4 regions of the Streptomyces sp. NPDC041796 genome follow, and region 2 is predicted to be linked to each of the others. Evidence: riboswitches for the same ligand, from Rfam matches in the RefSeq annotation. Region 2 holds a riboswitch; each other region holds the start of a gene.
The links. A riboswitch is a leader RNA that binds a small molecule or an ion and turns the genes downstream of it on or off. The one in region 2 is predicted to bind cyclic di-AMP.
Positions count from the first base shown of each region.

Region 1: linked by a shared signal. The riboswitch ahead of ACZ6C1_RS30335 (C40 family peptidase) and the one ahead of ACZ6C1_RS06390 (M23 family metallopeptidase) in region 2 are both predicted to bind cyclic di-AMP.
Region 3: linked by a shared signal. The riboswitch ahead of ACZ6C1_RS06025 (transglycosylase SLT domain-containing protein) and the one ahead of ACZ6C1_RS06390 (M23 family metallopeptidase) in region 2 are both predicted to bind cyclic di-AMP.
Region 4: linked by a shared signal. The riboswitch ahead of ACZ6C1_RS21295 (transglycosylase family protein) and the one ahead of ACZ6C1_RS06390 (M23 family metallopeptidase) in region 2 are both predicted to bind cyclic di-AMP.

Region 1 is NZ_JBVJAH010000019.1:10,430-13,678, reverse strand. Features, by position in the region: gene ACZ6C1_RS30345 (ATP-binding protein) at 1-356, shown strand, start outside; gene ACZ6C1_RS30340 (DUF6328 family protein) at 708-1,244, opposite strand; gene ACZ6C1_RS30335 (C40 family peptidase) at 1,297-1,773, opposite strand; cyclic di-AMP (ydaO/yuaA leader) riboswitch at 1,778-1,950, opposite strand; gene ACZ6C1_RS30330 (hypothetical protein) at 2,279-2,596, opposite strand; gene ACZ6C1_RS30325 (ATP-dependent Clp protease proteolytic subunit) at 2,600-3,208, opposite strand.
Region 2 is NZ_JBVJAH010000003.1:44,136-47,384, forward strand. Features, by position in the region: gene ACZ6C1_RS06385 (SGNH/GDSL hydrolase family protein) at 1-674, opposite strand, end outside; gene ACZ6C1_RS06390 (M23 family metallopeptidase) at 833-1,753, opposite strand; cyclic di-AMP (ydaO/yuaA leader) riboswitch at 1,756-1,919, opposite strand; gene ACZ6C1_RS06395 (tyrosine-protein phosphatase) at 2,560-3,249, shown strand, end outside.
Region 3 is NZ_JBVJAH010000002.1:582,461-585,709, reverse strand. Features, by position in the region: gene ACZ6C1_RS06025 (transglycosylase SLT domain-containing protein) at 562-1,338, opposite strand; cyclic di-AMP (ydaO/yuaA leader) riboswitch at 1,343-1,508, opposite strand; gene ACZ6C1_RS06020 (helix-turn-helix domain-containing protein) at 2,129-2,770, opposite strand; gene ACZ6C1_RS06015 (SpoIIE family protein phosphatase) at 2,850-3,249, opposite strand, start outside.
Region 4 is NZ_JBVJAH010000010.1:65,460-68,708, reverse strand. Features, by position in the region: gene ACZ6C1_RS21305 (cytochrome P450 family protein) at 1-247, shown strand, start outside; gene ACZ6C1_RS21300 (transglycosylase family protein) at 428-1,339, shown strand; cyclic di-AMP (ydaO/yuaA leader) riboswitch at 1,594-1,769, shown strand; gene ACZ6C1_RS21295 (transglycosylase family protein) at 1,773-2,462, shown strand; gene eno (phosphopyruvate hydratase) at 2,745-3,249, shown strand, end outside.

The DNA.
Region 1 (3,249 bases), on a different contig from region 2:
CGGACGTCCTCACGGAATGGGGCCTCCCCGCCGAGGCCGAGACGGCCGACACGGTACGGCTGATCGTCTCGGAACTGGCCACCAACGCCGTCCAGCACACCTTCGGCCAGTCGCCGACGTTCACCGTGGACGTAAGGCTGGAGCGCGACGAGCGGCTGCGCATCGGAGTCACCGACAGCCACCCGCGCTGGCCGCAGCGGCTGCCCGCCGCCGTGCAGCAGGACAACGGCCGCGGAATGGTCATCATCCGCTGGCTCACCGCGGAATGCGGCGGTCGCCTCTCGGTCACCCCGACCCCGGAGGGCGGCAAGACCGTCTGGATCGCCCTCCCGTGGACGGTTCCGGTCCAGACCTGAGCGCACCCCCGAACGCCGGACCCGAACCAGTCCGTGCGCGGGCCCGCCCGGGACAGCGCCGGAACCGAACCACTCCGTGCGCGGGCCCCGGCCCGAGACAGCGCCGCGCCTGTGCCCGTCCGACGCCGTCCCGCGTCCCGTGCCCTGCATTCCACGCCATCCCGCGTCCGCGCGCCCCATGAGCACGTCCCCGCGCCCGAAGCCGCCGCGAGGTGGACGTCCCCACCCGCGGGCCGGCCGCCCGTGAGGCCGTTCAGCGGTGCCCGCCCGGTGCCGCGCCCGCCTCCCGCTCAAGCCGGCTGCTCGCCGGAGCGCGGACGGCCGCGTACCCGCCAGGGCGCATGCGGGGTGTCAGCGGTGGCGGACTCGCCGCCCCGGATGTGTCGCCGCCGGCCGCTGCGGTGGCGGGGTGCTGAGCCCCCGCCGTACGAGACGCGGGAGGAACCCCCACAGCCCGGCGCAGACCAGCAGGGTGAAGGCACCGGCCGCCAGACCTTCGGGGCGGCCGTGCACCACGTCCACGACCAGGGACACGGAGCACGTCAGGGCCAGGGCGAGGACACCGAGGCCGATCTTCGCCAGCCGTGAGGAGACGGCCACGATGCGCGCCTTGGCGCCCTGCTGGAAGAGCGTGCGGTGCAGCGCGGCGGGGGCGGTGAGCAGCACCGCCGCCACGACCGAGAGCAGCAGCGTCACGACGTACATGCCCCGCTGGTAGGAGTCGAGCGAGCCGAAGCGGGGCGTGAACGCGAGGGTCAGCAGGAAGGCGAACAGGATCTGGACGCCGGTCTGGGTGACGCGCAGTTCCTGGAGCAGCTCGGCGAAATTGCGGTCGGCACGCTCCAGGGGCGTCTCGTTGCGCGCGGTGCAGGGGTACTCGCCGGACATTTCCGACGAGTACCCCCGCACCACGACTCATGCCCGGAGGGTCACCGCGGGATCAGCGGACGCGTCCGTACCAGACCGACTTCGACCAGATCTTGTCCAACTTCACCACCGACCCCGACTTCGGCGAGTGCCAGATCTTGTTGTTACCCGCGTAGATGCCGACGTGGTAGACGTTGCTCCCGCGATGGAAGAAGACCAGGTCGCCCTTCTGCCGGCTGGAGGCGGAGATGTGGCGGGTCTTGTTGTACTGCTGCTGTGCCGTGCGTGGCAGGGTCTTGCCGACCTTCTTGTACGAGTACAGCGTCAGGCCGGAGCAGTCGAACCGGGACGGGCCGGCCGCTCCGTACTTGTACGGTGCACCCTTCTTGGAGGCGGCGATGTTCAGCGCCTTCGTGGCGTGCGCCGGGGCGGCCTGGGCCTCCGACACGGCGCCGGGCGCCAGCATCGGGCCGCCGACGGCGGCGAGGGTGAGTGCCGAGACGGCACCCGCCCGGGACAGCAGAGACGGGACATGAATCTGCGCGGTCATAGCGCAACCCTTCGTCAGCCGCCTGTGAAGGATGACCTGTCGGGTTCGGACTGGCGAAGTTGCCCGGCCGCTGACGCGGCTTCACCCCAAGGGCGACCGATGGGACGAACATCGTTCGGTCACCCGTACTGCTTGGGTCCTCCACTCCTGCCGATCCACTCCTGTCGACCAGTCATCCGGACGGCGGCAGGACTCGGCGTCCGCCCGGACCGCCCCGCCGCGGTGGCGGGGGCTTGTCGTCGTCAGGGATCTTGACCCATGTCGAGGAGAAATTCCGAGTCGAAACGGCCGTTTGTGAGGCTCCTCACGACTGATCCATTCGGGTGGACAGGGGGGATTTGGCGCCCGGCGGCGAGACCTCGACGATCCCCGTACCAGCGGCGGAAGCTGATATTCCGCCAGATGTGTACAGCTGGAGCGCAACTCGCGTCGTACAAAATTCGTCCGGTTGCGTACGCTGAACGGGGGAGCGGTCCTCGTACTCCTGAGCCCATTCGGGGGAGAGCTACGTCGGTCCCACACCTCGATTCTGAGGCACCGTCACGCGTCCCGCGCGCCGTTCGCCGTCAAGCACCCGCAGTGCCCGCGCCAGCGTATGGGCATGCACGTCGTACTCGCCGCGCTCGTGCATCGAGGTCAGGGCGTCGCGCAGCGCCGTCGCGCGTCCGACGAGGGCCTGTGCCGCGCGCAGGGCGCCGTAGGTGTGGGTGGCGCGCGCCGGGTTGATCCGCCCCAGGAGGTCGACGACCTCGAGCCAACTGTCGACGAACGCGCATTCGGCCCGGGTGAGGGCGGGGAGCGGCGGAGGCTCGGGTGCCGGCACCGCTCACCTCGTCCGGCGGGGGACGACACGGTCGACCAGGCCGTACGCCACAGCGGCCGTCGCGTCGAAGACCGTGTCGCGCTCCAGGTCGTCGTCGATCCGCTCGCGGCTCCGGCCGGTGTGGCGGGCGAGCATTCCGGCGAGTTGGCCGCGCAGTCGCAGCAACTCGCGCGCGTGGATGTCCAGGTCGGACGGTTGTCCCCGCAGGGGCTCCTCCATCGCAGGCTGTTGGACCAGCACACGGGCGCCCGGCAGGGCCATGCGCTTGCCGGGCGTGCCGGCGGCCAGCAGGACGGCCGCGGTGGACGCGGCCTGGCCGATGCAGATCGTCTCCACGTCGCACCGGACGGCCAGCATCGTGTCGTACACGGCGGTCATGGCGCTGATGGGGCCGCCGGGGGAGTTGATGTAGAGCGAGATGTCCCGGTCGGGCGCGGCGTACTCCAGGTGGAGGAACTGTGCGACGACGTCGTTGGCGGCGGTCTCGTCGATCGGTGTGCCGAGGAGGACGATCCGCTCCTCCAGGAGCTTGGAGTACGGGTCGAGCGTGCGGCTCCCGGCGCTGGTGCGCTCGGTGAACTCGGGCAGGACGTGGCGACTGGTGTGGATCAAGACGTGCCCCTCTGTCGCTGTAAAAAATGTACAGGATGTAC
Region 2 (3,249 bases):
AGTTCGAGGGGGCCGCGCGGCGGCAGGGGCGGCCACGGCTGGTCGGGGTCGGCGGGGACATCCACGCCCAGGACCTGACCGGCCCGCAGGGCGACGCGGGTGTGTCCCTCGGGAGACAGGTGCAGCCGGTCGTCGTCCCAAGCGCGCCTGTCCTGAACGGTCTTGAGGGACCACAGGTCCAGAACCGGGCAGCCGTACCGGTCCGCGACGGCGCGCACATGCCCGTTGTACGTGGCGATCTTGCCGCGCAGCCGGCGCAGCACCGGCACGCTGCGGGTGTCGAAGCCGGTCGTCACCAGGACGGTTCCGACCGCGGACGTCAGGTCGGCGACGGCCCGTTCGAAGCGTTCGGCGACGTCGTCCGGGTCGCTGCCGGGCCGGATGATGTCGTTGCCGCCGGCGCAGAACGTCACCAGATCGGGGGCGAGTTCCTTGGCGCGCGGGACCTGCTCCTCCACGATCTGGTCGAGGAGACGCCCGCGTACGGCGAGGTTGGCGTACCGGAACTCCTCGGGCTCCGGCAGCCGGTCGGCGAGCAGCACCGCAAGGCGGTCCGCCCAGCCGACGAACGTTCCGCCGGGGCCAGGGTCTCCGACGCCCTCGGTGAAGCTGTCACCGATCGCCGCGTACGACCCGAATACGTCACTGTCTCTGAATGTCGAATCGTCTGCCACGGGAGCACATCTTTCACCCCGGGATGTGACCTACGCGACCGTAGGAGAGGTTGACGGGGGGTGATGTTTGCCACCGGTCAAGATTCACCCAAGCCCGGAATACGGCTCCGCCCGGCACCGGGAGGCGGTGCCGGGCGGAGCGCTTCGCCGCGGAGGCGTCAGATGGAGACGCCGTGCTGGCGGAGGTAGGCCAGCGGGTCGATGTCCGAGCCGTAGTTGGGGCTGGTGCGGATCTCGAAGTGCAGGTGCGGGCCGGTGGAGTTGCCGGTGGAGCCGGACAGGCCGATCTGCTGACCGCCGCTCACGCTCTGGCCGGAGGAGACGGACAGCGAGGAGAGGTGGGCGTACTGCGAGTAGGTGCCGTCGGTGTGCTGGATGACGACCTCGTTGCCGTACGCGCCGCTCCAGCCGGCCGAGACGACGGTGCCCGCGCCGACGGCCTTGACGCTCGTGCCGGAGGAGGCGGCGAAGTCGACGCCCGTGTGGTAGCCGGAGGACCAGCTGGAGCCGGAGGCGCGGTAGGGCGTGGTGACACCGGCGTCGACCGGGGCGGTGAAGCCCGAGCCGCTGGTCTTCGGGGCGGACTGGGCGGGGGCCTCGGCCTTGGCGGCGGAGCGGGAGGCGCGGCTCTCGGTGCGGGTGTCGTCCGCCTTGGGCTTCGCCGGGGCGGCCTTCGCGGGGGCGGCCTTGGACTTGGCACCGAGGGTGAGCTTCATGCCCGGGTGGATCAGGGACGGGTCCTCGCCGATCACCTGGCGGTTGTCCTGGTAGAGCTTCTTCCAGCCGCCCTTGACGTTCTTGTTGTGGGCGATCTTGGAGAGGTAGTCACCGGCGACCACGGTGTACGTGCGCGGCGCGGCCTTCTGCGCCGACGCGGCCTTCGGGGCGGCCTTGGCGGCGGTGGCCGCGGCGGTCACGGCCTGCTGCGGAGCGGTGGCCGGGGCGGCCTTCTCCGCGGCGTGCGCTCCGGTGGCGCCGAGCAGCGGGATGGCGATGGCGGCGCCACCGGTACCGGCGGCGACGAAACCACGCGTGATGGGGCTGGACTTGGGACGGCGGTGCTTACCCTTCGCGGGCATGGCGATTTCCTCTCCGGCGCCTGCGAGGTGAGCTGTCGGGTTCGGACTGGAGTTGTCCGGCCGCGTCATGGACGCGACTTCACCCCGAGCCGGTCCCGGAATTCCGGGACCGGCGTACTACCTGGGTCCCCCGCTCCTGCCACACGTGGGTGGGTGCGAATTCCGACCGGCGGCAGGATTCGGCGGTCCGGCCGGATTGCCGTGACCGTAAGCGAGTGGGGTCGGCGTGAACAAGCCGCTGTTTTCTCCGGGGCATTTCCGGCGGTGCGGCGGTCATGGAATTCCGGTCACCCTCCGTGGATTACGGATCATGTATTCCCGTTCTGGGCAAGGGATTTATGAACGGCCTCCCGCCACGGACGGTCACGGTTATGACGCTGCTCACGCGGTCCGGTTCATCTCCCTTACGACCAGGGCACGTTATACCTAATCCCCCAATACGGACAGAAGCGCCATTCCTTGACGAGCCTTCTCAATCCCTCCAGACTCACGGCCGGACGGCGATCGCACCGGTCTCGACGCCAGTCGGACAAATCACCATTAAGACGGACAGGTGGAGTGGGCCACCGTGTACGCGGCAGCCCCTTCGCACCCGTGGGTCGCACCCACCCCCCGCCGGCCGGGCCCGCGAGAGGCCCCGCCCGGCCCGAGGGGCGTCTCGTGCGCCTCACCGGTCGCCGACCTGGGACAAGGGCAACGAATGTGCGACGTGCACGGAGATTGATTGCGGGACGAACCAATGTCGTATCGTCGGATCACGACATCGTCGGCGGGCCGACGCCGACCTCATACACGGAGGAGCCCCCGTGACGCAGCAGCTGCCGCAGGTCCCGTCGATCGAGCCCGAGCTGACCGGAGTGCGCAACTTCCGGGACGTCGGCGGGCTTCCGACCGTGGACGGCCGACGGGTGCGGCACGGCAGGCTCTACCGCAGCGGCCACCTCGCGCACGCCACGGGCGAGGACGCCGCCTTCCTGGCGGGCCTCGGCCTCCACACGATCTTCGATTTCCGCAACGCCGCCGACCAGAAGCTGGAAGGCCCGGACGTCGAGCTGCCCGGCGTCCGGAATGTGAACATCCCCCTCTCCGACCCGGCCGACGGCGCGGAGTTCTGGACCATGGTCCGCGACGGCGACCTCGACCAGCTGCGCTCGATACTGGCGGACGGCAAGGCGGCGGCCCGGATGACGGCCTCGTACCGCATGATCATCAAGGAGCGCACGGCCGAGCACAGCCGCGTGCTCCACGCGCTCGCCGAGGACAGCGTCCCGGCCCTGATGCACTGTGCGGCCGGAAAGGACCGGGCGGGGCTCTCCATCGCGGTCTCCCTGCTGGCCGTCGGCGTCGAACGCGAGGCGATCGAGGAGGACTACCTCAAGTCGAACGACCCGCGCCGCCGCTACAAGGTGCGCCGCAGCGACAATTCCCCGGCCGGTATGTCGCCGCAGGTCATGGAGCTGCTCAGCCCGCTCTTCGAAGCCCGCATCGACTACCTG
Region 3 (3,249 bases), on a different contig from region 2:
GCAGCACGCCGCCCCGGGTCTTCAGCGCGCCTGGTGACCCCGGCCGCCCGCGACCCGGTGGTCCCGGCGCCGCAGGAACGGGGCGGAGGAGCACGCGTGGATCATGGAAACGAGCGCCGCGTTTTCAGGTCTTTCCCCCGTCACACACCCCGTGCGATATCGGTCTCGCAGGGCCATTGGCATACGCGTCTGCTTGTGGCTCCTGATGCATGGGTGCCTGTGGGGAGTCTCGTTCGGCGCGGAGTCACGGTCAAGGCACCCTTTCGGTCAACGGGTGCTTGCGGTATGCGGAGTTCGGCTGAAGCCGTTCGGCGAGGTCAGCGGGACAGTGAAGATCGATATGGAGACCCCGTTCGCCAACGTTTCACAAGAAAATTCGGTGAGGGGTGGTAAACAAGCCGAATGGCAGACGGCTCGGCGCGCCGTCTTGTGTCCGATTGGCGAGACATACGGCATTGCTCCCGCGGAACTCCACCGGACTCCCACGGGAAATGCGAGGGCCGAACGCCGCTGGGGCCGGCCGCGTTCGAGCGGCCGGCCCCAGCGGGGAAAGCGTGTGGATCAGTAAGGACCGTTGACGTTGTCGATGGAGCCGTACCGGTCGGCCGCGTAGTTGCAGGCGGCGGTGATGTTGGCGACCGGGTCGTAGGGGTCCGTCGCCGTGCCGGGCACGTGGTAGGCCTCGAACGTCGGCGCGATGACCTGGAGGAGCCCCTTCGAGGGGGTCCCGTTCACGGCGTTGATGTCCCAGTTGTTGATGGCGAGCGGGTTGCCCGAGGACTCACGCATGATGTTGCGGTGGATCCCCTCGTACGTGCCGGGGATGCCGTGCTTGGCCATGATGTCCAGCGACTCCCGGATCCAGCCGTCGAGGTTGTCCGGGTACGTCGCCGCCTTGGCGGCGGCCGGTGCGGCCTTCCGCTCGGCGGACCGGTCGGCTCGCTCGGGCGCCGAAGCGCGCTCGGCCGCCTTCGCGCCGATCGTCAGCTTGAGGCCGGGGCGGATCAGGGACGGGTCGGCCCCGATGGCCTTCCGGTTGTCCTCGTAGAGCTTCTTCCAGCCACCGCTCACCTTGTGCTCCCGCGCGATCTTGGAGAGGGAGTCACCCGCGACGACGGAGTACGTGGTGGGCGCGGCCTTCTTGGCGGCGGCAGCGGTGGCGGCCGGGGCCGCGGCCGGGACGCCGGCGGTAACGGAGTACGCCGCGCTGGGCGCCGCCTCGGCGGCGGTGGCGCCCATCAGGGGCAGCGCGAGTGCGGCGCCGCCCGTGCCCGCGGCGACGAAACGGCGGGCGAGCGGACTGTTCTTGGGACGACGGTGCTTACCCTTTGCGGGCATGGCGAATTCCTCTCCGTCGCCTGCGAGGTGAGCTGTCGGGTTCGGGCTGGAGATGCCCGGTCGCGGTATCAGCGCGACTTCACCCCTAGCCGATCCGGTGTGCTCCGGGTCGGCGGCTTACCTGGGTCCCCCGCTCCTGCCGTACGTACGTGAGTGGGTGTGGGGTTTCCGGACGGCGGCAGGATTCGGCGGTCCATCCGGATTGAGGGGACCGTAAGCGAGACGGGCCTGGCGGAACAAGGCGTGAATTTCACGGCCCGACCCGCTTTCCACCGCCTTCCGGCCGGTGGTGAACCGTCAACTTTGCTGCAAACAACCGGGAATCAGGCCTGAAGAGCCCCTGTGTGCCAGTCCTGCGCGGTGATACTTATCACGCGTGATAACCAGAGCCCATAAGTGACGCATTTTCCCCGCAATGTGAGCAGCAAAGGCGATTGCCGCCAAACCTGCATAACGGAGAAAAGGGACGCAAGGGTCTCGTGGTGTGCCGACGCCGACCCGGCCGCCGGTTGCTCCCAGGTGGCGGGCCCGGGCGCGCCGGACGCAGTGAAGTCCGGCCCCGCCGACCTCGTGCCCGCCCGGTGGCGCGACCGCGGGCGTATGCGTGCACAACTCGTCCATCACCGTGGCCGTACGACGCCGCGGAGTGTGCGGAGCGCGTCCGCCGGCACGGACGCGGCACTGTTCGGCGCGTTGCGCGACGGGCCGTGGGGGAGGGCCGTCGAGATGGACACGCGCGTCATCGGCCCGGCGTTCGGTCGCGCAGCCTCCGGCCCCCGGCACCGGATGATCACGCGGACGCGGACGACCGGCCGCGTGTGGCCCCGTTCCCCTCCGCCGCGCCACCCGCGCGGCGCGGCCTGGCGCGCACGTGCATCCGCTCGCCCTGCCGGCCGAAGAGGCTGAGCACCTCGACGGGGCCGTCCCCCGTGGTGCCGAACCAGTGCGGCAGCCTGGTGTCGAACTCGGCCGCCTCGCCCGCCCCCAGCACCAGATCGTGCTCGGCCAGGACCAGCCGCAGCCGCCCGGACAGCACGTACAGCCACTCGTAGCCCTCGTGGGTGACGGGCTGGGGGGTGTTCCGGTCGGCGGGGAGCACCATCTTGAAGGCCTGCTGCGGGCCGGGTTGCCGGGTCAGGGGCAGCACGGTGTTGCCGTGCACGGTCCTGGGCGTGAGGCGGACGCGCGGGTCGCCCACCTCGGGCGCGCCCACGAGCTCGTCCAGCGGAACCTGGTGTGCCTGGGCGATCGGCAGTAGCAGCTCCAGGCTGGGGCGGCGCAGGCCGGACTCCAGACGGGACAGGGTGCTCTTGGAGATCCCCGTGGCCGCCGACAGCGCGGCCAGGGTCACGCCGCGCTCCGTACGGAGGCGCTTGAGGCGCGGGCCCACCTGGGTCAGGGTCCTGGCGATGGCGTCCGACTGCTCTTCCATGCCGTTCATTGCACCGCGCCCCCGCCGCCGACGGCAACAAAGTTTGCTGTTCCGGCACCGTCCGACGGACCCGCCGAGGTCACCAGGACACGTCGTCCAGCAGCAGCTCCGTCGGCATCCGGGCCCCCGCGGTGGGGGACTGTTCGGTCCACATCACCTTCCCGGTGGGGGTGTACCGGGTGCCCCACCGCTCGGCGAGCTGGGAGACCAGGAACAGTCCCCGGCCGCCCTCGTCCGTGGTCGCCGCGCGCCGCAGGTGCGGGGACGTACTGCTGCCGTCCGACACCTCACAGATCAGGCAGCGCTCGTACAGCATCCGCACATGGATCGGCTCGGAGCCGTAGCGGATGGCGTTGGTGATCAGCTCGCTGAGCATCAGCTCGGTCGTGAACCCGACCTCCTCCAGTCCCCACTCCTCCAGCTGACGGCCGCACGCGGAACGCACACGTGCGACGGCGGAGGGGTCCCTGGGCACGTCC
Region 4 (3,249 bases), on a different contig from region 2:
GGACACGCTCGACCTGGCGCGGCGGGACAACCAGCACCTGGGGTACGGGCACGGCATCCACTACTGCCTCGGCGCGCCGCTCGCCCGGCTGGAGGGGCAGACCGCGCTGGCGACGCTGCTGACCCGGTTGCCCGACCTTCGGCTTGCGGTGGATCCGGCCGATTTGCGGTGGCGTGGCGGGCTCATTATGCGGGGACTGCGTACGCTCCCGGTCGAGTTCACCCCGTATGCGCCCCCCAATAACTGACGCTCCGTCATTTCTGTGATCTTCGCGTAATCTCCGCTGCATCGACTTGTGACTAGCGTTCGAATGCCGCTACGTTCACCGTCACCTCAGCAGTCACGCGAAAGGCAGCACCGCATGCGCTCCGGGAACGGCCGGCACCGACGACCCCGTCAAGCCCCCGCCATCGTCGTCGCGGCAGGGGTGACCGGATCCGCCATCGCGCTCCCGCTGCTCGGCGCGGGTTCCGCGTCGGCGGCCGACGCCACCACATGGGACCGGGTGGCCGAATGCGAGTCCGGCGGCATGTGGAGCGCGGACCTCGGTAACGGCTTCTACGGCGGCCTGCAGATGTCGCAGGAGACCTGGGAGTCGTACGGGGGCCTCGCCCACGCCGCACGCCCCGACCTCGCCAGCCGCACCGAGCAGATAGCCGTCGCCGAGAAGGTCTACGCCGCGACGGGCGTCAAGGCGTGGGAGACCTGCGCCCCCATCGCGGGCCTGGGCGGCGCCACCACCTCCCCCGACGCCGACCCCACGGGCACGGCCCCGGCCACGCCCGAGGCGGCGGACCCGACCGAGACGCTCGAGGACACGGGCACGCCCGAGCCGTCGGAGCCGTCCGACCCGGCCGGGTCCCTCCTGCCCACCGAGCCCGCCCCGACGACCCCTGGCGCGCCGCAGAGCCCCGCCCCGGGGACCGGGAAGCACCGGGGTGAGCCCGCGAAGGAGGAGGCGTCGACGACGGAGCCGACCGACCCCACGGCCCCGGCCGCCCCCGCCGACCCCACCGCACCGGTCACGCCCGGCACGCCGGAGGGCGAAAGCACCCTCAAGCCCACCGATCCGGCGAATACCGGCAATTCGGCCACCGACCGCGAAAACGGTGGACACCCCTCGCGGGGTGACGGGGCGACACGCGACCCGGGGAGCGTCGCGCCCGGCGCGTACACGGTCCAGCCCGGCGACAACCTGTCGGTCATCGCGGACGAGCACAAGGTCCCCGGCGGCTGGTCGGCGCTCTACGAGGCCAACCAGGACACCGTCGGTGCCGATCCGGACCTCATTCTCCCCGGTCAGAGCCTTGAGCTGACGACGGATCAGCCGCAGGACTGAGGCTGTATGTCCGCTTCTGTGTAAGTGAGACATGAATCTCTTCGGCCCGGCGGGCGGGCCACGGCCCACCGAACCGCACAATCCGCCCTTCACCTGCGTAAACGCCCGTCAATGGCGGGCGGATAAGGGCTGATTGACCCGGATGTCCGTCTTTGAACTTCGGGAAGGTCTGTGGCTACGGTCGTGACCGCTCGCCACCGCGGGCCCCTTCGACCGGAACGCCGAATCCTGCCGCCGGTCGACGGGAACAGTCGTCGCGTCATGCGCCGAAGGCAGGAGCGGGGGACCCAGGTAAGTGCCGGGCCCGGCCATGGAGACATGGCATGGAACCGGCTTGGGGTGAAGCCGCGCGCACCACGGTGCCGCGCGGCCGGGCCACTCACTCGCCCGAACCCGACAGCTCACCTCGCAGGCGTCGGTGAGGAGATGTCCCATGCTGTTCTCCGGCAAGTCCAAGCACCGTCGCCCCTCCAAGGCCGCCCGATTCGTCGCGTTCGCCGGTATCACCGGTGCCGCCGTCGCCGCCCCGCTGATGGGCGCCACGACCGCCTCGGCCGCCACCGGCGCCGAGTGGGAGAAGGTCGCCCAGTGCGAGTCCGGCGGCAACTGGTCCATCAACACCGGCAACGGCTACTACGGCGGCCTGCAGTTCTCGGCCTCCACCTGGGCCGCCTACGGCGGCACCGCGTACGCCCCGACCGCCGACCAGGCCTCCAAGTCGCAGCAGATAGAGATCGCCGAGAAGGTCCTCGCCGGCCAGGGCAAGGGTGCCTGGCCGCACTGCGGCGTCGGCCTGTCCAACGCCTCCTACGACGGCGGCGGCGCCGAGCAGGCCCAGCCGCAGCCGGAGCGCAAGGCCGAGCAGCCCACCACGCGCAGCGAGCAGCGCACCGCGCCCAAGGCCGCTCCCAAGGCCGAGTCGAAGAAGACCGTCACCACCCCGACCGGCAAGAAGGTCGAGAAGGGTGACGGCGAGTACAAGGTGAAGGCCGGCGACACCCTCAGCACCATCGCCGCCGAGAAGAAGGTCGCGGGCGGCTGGGAGAAGCTCTTCCAGCTGAACAAGGACATCGTCGACGACGCCGATCTGATCTACCCGGGCCAGCAGCTCCACCTGAGCTGACCCTCGTGAGACCACCCCGGTCCGGCGCGTCCTTCCCCCGTACGCGCCGGGCCGGGGTTTCCCGTTCCGCCCTCCTGAGCGGCCCCTCGCACACCCTGGCTACCCGTCGGTAAGTTTCATGTCGTTTTGCCCGTAATGCCGACTCGTGCGCCCTTTTTCGTCCCAGGAGGCGGGCGTCGGCTGGTCACGGCTCCGCGGCCGGTTAGGCTCTTGCCGCAAGGCCAAAGAGACCCTGCACCACCATGCGTCACATCTTGCGTCACATCCCAGAAGGAGATGCTCGTGCCGTCCATCGACGTCGTCGTAGCCCGGGAAATCCTGGACTCCCGAGGCAACCCCACGGTCGAGGTCGAGGTCGGCCTCGACGACGGCAGCACCGGCCGTGCTGCCGTTCCGTCCGGTGCCTCCACCGGAGCGTTCGAGGCCCTCGAGCTCCGCGACGGTGACAAGGACCGCTACCTCGGCAAGGGTGTCGAGAAGGCCGTCCTCGCCGTCATCGAACAGATCGGCCCGGAGCTCGTCGGCTACGACGCCACCGAGCAGCGGCTGATCGACCAGGCGATGTTCGACCTGGACGCCACCCCGGACAAGTCGTCGCTCGGCGCCAACGCCATCCTCGGTGTCTCCCTCGCCGTCGCGCACGCCGCCTCCGAGGCGTCCGACCTGCCGCTCTTCCGCTACCTGGGCGGCCCGAACGCGCACCTGCTGCCCGTTCCGATGATGAACATCCTGAACGGCGGCTCGCACGCCGACTCCAACGTGGACATCCAGGAGTTCATGATCGCTC